One region of the Shewanella sp. CAL98-MNA-CIBAN-0140 genome, then DNA from elsewhere that is predicted to be linked to it. Evidence: predicted binding sites of a transcription regulator. Region 1 holds the regulator's gene; the other holds the start of a gene.
The links. Region 1 encodes sigma-54, which starts transcription at its own class of promoters, with help from an activator protein. Its sites were predicted from a motif close to GTTGGCACGNNNNTNGNNT; they were not measured.
Positions count from the first base shown of each region.

Region 2: the regulator sigma-54 is predicted to act here: its motif matches at 1,390-1,408, upstream of AAEY93_RS05320 (flagellar assembly protein FlgT).

Region 1 covers NZ_JBEOPI010000005.1:74,821-77,031, forward strand. The annotation lists gene ptsN (PTS IIA-like nitrogen regulatory protein PtsN) at 1-62, opposite strand, end outside; gene hpf (ribosome hibernation promoting factor) at 65-352, opposite strand; gene AAEY93_RS04180 (RNA polymerase factor sigma-54) at 378-1,862, opposite strand; gene lptB (LPS export ABC transporter ATP-binding protein) at 2,005-2,211, opposite strand, start outside.
Region 2 covers NZ_JBEOPI010000007.1:39,554-41,764, reverse strand. The annotation lists gene AAEY93_RS05330 (LPP20 family lipoprotein) at 57-503, opposite strand; gene AAEY93_RS05325 (FlgO family outer membrane protein) at 500-1,210, opposite strand; gene AAEY93_RS05320 (flagellar assembly protein FlgT) at 1,481-2,211, shown strand, end outside.

The DNA of each region.
Region 1 (2,211 bases):
TTCTTACTGCCCGGTGTGGCACAGGTAGTGCATTCCGGCTGCAGAATGGTACAAAGTTCCATCGTTAGTGTTTTGTATACTTCTCTTTGTGTTTAATTACCTGACGGTCGAGTTTATCGATCAGGGCGTCTATTGCAGCATACATATCAGTATTTTCTGACATAGCAAAAATCTCTGCGCCATTAACGTGGATTTTGGCTTCTGCTTTTTGTTGTAATTTGTCTACATGGAGTACAACGTGTACATTATGGATCTGATCGAAGTGTCGTTCAAGCTTTGAAAATTTACCATTAACATACTCACGTAAAGATTCAGTTATTTCGACATGACGTCCAGTCAGATTTATATCCATAGAAAATCCTCCACAACCTTGTAGGTTATAAACTCTTACGTTGGTTTGAGGGCGGGATTAGCATTGCTTCTCGGTATTTTGCAATCGTACGACGAGCAACGTTTATGCCTTGTTCTGCCAGAAGTTGAGCCATTTTACTGTCACTCAATGGTTTTTTCTGGTTTTCTGCGGCAACCAGCTTTTTGATAAAAGCACGAATTGCTGTTGATGAGCATTCCCCGCCATCGTCAGTGCTGACATGGCTAGAGAAGAAGTACTTTAGTTCAAATAGTCCACGTGGGGTGTGCATATATTTTTGTGTGGTGACTCGTGAAATTGTCGATTCATGCATTTCTACTGCTTCAGCAATATCATTTAGCACCATAGGTTTCATGGCTTCTTCACCGTATTCAAAGAAGCCTTGCTGAAATTGCACAATGCAATTTGCCACTTTGAGTAGAGTATCATTGCGGCTTTCGATACTTTTAATAAACCATTTAGCCTCTTGCAAATGGCCTCGAATAAATTGACTGTCAGACTGATTTTTACTGCTTCTAGCCATGGCGGCGTATTGCTGATTAACGCCAATTTTGGGCATATTGTCTGGGTTTAACTCTACAACCCAACGGCCATTTTTCTTTAGTACCGTGACATCGGGAATAACGAATTCGTCATCGGTGGCGGTGATCAATAAGCCTGGACGAGGATTGAGTGATTGGATTAGGGTGATGGCGTCACGTAACTCATTTTCTTTTAGCTTAGTTTTGCGCATCAATAATCTAAAATCACGCCCAGCAATTAAGGTTAAATAGTCTTTGATTAGCAAACGGGCATTATCGATATGGGGTGTGGTGTTAGAGAATTGCGCTAATTGGATCAATAAACATTCACTTAAATCACGTGCAGCAACACCAACGGGATCAAAGTGTTGAATTCGTTTTAATACAGCTTCAACTTCATCTAACTCAACATTTTCGTCACCCATGGCTTCGAGAATATCGTCGGTACTTTGGGTTAAATAACCGCGTTCATCCACGGCGTCGATGATCGCTGTGGCAATGGCAAGATCGGTCTCTGAAAATGGAGTGAGATTTTTCTGCCATTCTAAATGTTCATACAGACCTTCGGTGGTTTCACCTTGAAACGGCATGTCATCATCGCGCATGCTAGCACTACCTGAACCTGACATCGGCGAGGCGGTGTACACTTCATCCCATGTAGTATCCATGGCTAAATCATCCATGGTTTCTTTGGTCATAGATTCTGCTGTGTCGACTGTTGAGGTGTCTTTTTCAATATTGACAATGCTGTTGTCACTGAAGTCTGTATCAGCTTGGTCGCGATTTTCTTTTACGGGGTCTTTTGCTTCAGAAAACTCATCTTCTATTTCAAGTAATGGATTTGAATCCAATGCTTGTTGGATTTCTTGCTGTAGCTCCAATGACGATAATTGCAGTAAGCGAATGGCTTGCTGCAATTGTGGGGTCATGGTTAAGTGTTGACCCATTTTAAGTTGGAGTGACGCTTTCATTTACCGCTTATCCCTAGATGATTTCCATAAAAGTGACAATTTATAAAACTGTAATGGATTGTCACGTACATCAATGATGTTTAACGCTGTTTAGATATCGTTCAATCAAATGAGTTAGATAGACTAAAGGCCCGTAAAGTAACTATAGCTTGAATTGTTCACCTAAGTACACCGCCCGAACTTGTTGATTGCTCAATACCTCATCAGGTGTGCCTTCGGCAATTAAATTACCTTGGCTGACGATATAAGCTCGCTCACAGACATCTAACGTTTCACGTACGTTATGGTCGGTAATTAATACTCCTAGACCTCGGCTTTTAAGTTGTTGAATGATTTTTTTTATGTCGAT
Region 2 (2,211 bases), on a different contig from region 1:
CGCTTAACGCTAAAGTCCGAAGTCTAAATCTTGGATCTTAAGCTTGAAGCTGAACCTTAAAAGTAAGTCACATTTTTCAAGCGTGTAGGGCGATTTTGTTGCGCGTACAATTGCCATACTTGTTTAAAATCCAGTTCGAGTTCAGTGACATAAAATTCACCTGCAGGGTAGGTCTTTACCACCTTTGCGCCGCGGATAATGCCGCTAACACTGGACTTAACCTTGTCATCAGTTAATAACCACTCACTAACGTTACTGCTAGCAGATATTTGTTGGCCATAAACTTGTTCCGCTAACTCACGGTAGGCGGCAATTTTTGATGCCTGCATCGCCATTAAAATACGGTGTGATGGCTCCTTGCTGGGCTGCGTTGCCAGTGGTGCATACCCAATAGCGGTTAAGGTTGGAAACGCAGCCGGCGCGGGGTTTTCCAACTGAACATTTTTACCATGGCTCATACAGCCCGTTAGCAGCAATAACATAACTAACATCATAGATTTCATTGCTTATCTCCTAATACGGTGTAACGACTGTCGCCTCGTTTTTGGTGGCGATACAGCAAACCATCGCGCGACTCGATTATTTCAGAAGGCTGCAAATAACCTGACAAGCTCGATGCCGTCACAAATGACTGCACCGCAGAAAGGACCCTATTATTGGTTATATTTACCACTCGGGCGTTAAATACAATCCCTTCAGGTGTTAGGGTCATGGTTGACACTAATACGTGTGACACGGGCAAATCTGTTCGCAATAGCTCCCAATTTCGGCTCAGCATAAACTCGCCTTGTTCGGTTGCGCGTAAATTAGTCGCCACGTTTAAATCGACTACATTAAATTCATGAGCGTGAAACGCTGTGAGTAATCCTTGCTGTAACTGTAATGCTAACTCATTGGTTACATTTAAATCGCTGGTCATTACCGGCGTGGTAATTAACAGTGGTTGATCAGGGCGTAATACGTCATTTTGTAACACTAATTCGTTGACGAGTTTTTCTGCCCATACATTCACCTGGCCTTTAGGTGATAATCCTGCGGCTTGAATATCATAAGTGAGCTTATCCCGATAAACCTCATCTTCATCGGCCACTTTGATATAGCTACCATTGTTACTAAAGGCAAGGTTACTGGCAGCATTAGGCGTTTGGGTGCATGCCGCTAACGACAACGACGCCAGCATGACTGTGGGGATAAAAAGCCTGTTAATCATAATAATTCCTCTAACAAATCATGCTGCAAGTCTTAATATAAATGAGTCATTTAATCGCCTTTGTCATCGATAACTAAGGTCAATTGTTTACTCTTTATTATTTGTACCCTTATATCGGCAAATGCGCTAAAAGCTTTACTGTAATTGAACAACATAGATAATACCCACCAAGATAGGTAGTCGGCATAATTCTTGCTTTAAATAAACATAGAGTAAGCTTAATTTACACAATTGTGCAAAATTGACGATTTTTTGACATTAGGACATTGTATGTTGATCCGACACCGCCCTGTTAACCGAACTAAAAGCTTCAGCCATCTTGCTGCAATAGCCATGCTATGGGTGAGTGCCTTGTGTGTTTCTCCGTCGGTATTGGCAGAGCAAATGGAAGTTACCGGCAAGGCTAAAATCGTTAATGGCGATATTGATAAAGCTCGCGAAGAGGCCATCAGTCAGGCATTAAACTATGCCAGTTTAAAAGCCGGGGTTAACTTTTCCAGCGAACAACAAATCAATCAAGGGCGACTCACTCAAGATAGCTTTCAAATTCAGCGTATGGGATCGGCTAATAACGTTGAATTAATGAGTGAAATGATCAGTGAACACATGATTACAGTGGTTTTACAGCTTGATCTCAGTGAACAAGCATTCGATGGGCAATGTAAAAGCCAATCCCTCAAAGCCGCCATTATGTTGCCGCAATCCTATTTACAAGAGCGTGAACAGCTACGTTATGGGCAATTAGCACACTTTGAACAACGGATCACCGAACAATTAGGCAAGGTTATCAACGCGCAATCGCGATACAGTTTTGTACGATTACATGCCGATGAAAAAATTGATAACACCAATCAGTTGGTTAACTTTAAAGGTTATCGCATACCCAGTTGGTTAGGCGAAATCACCGACAGCCAATATGTGCTGCAACCCGAAATTATTGATATCTCCACCGAGCCTGTGCAAAGCAGTTATATGGGGTTGATCGATGATGATCCGCAAAG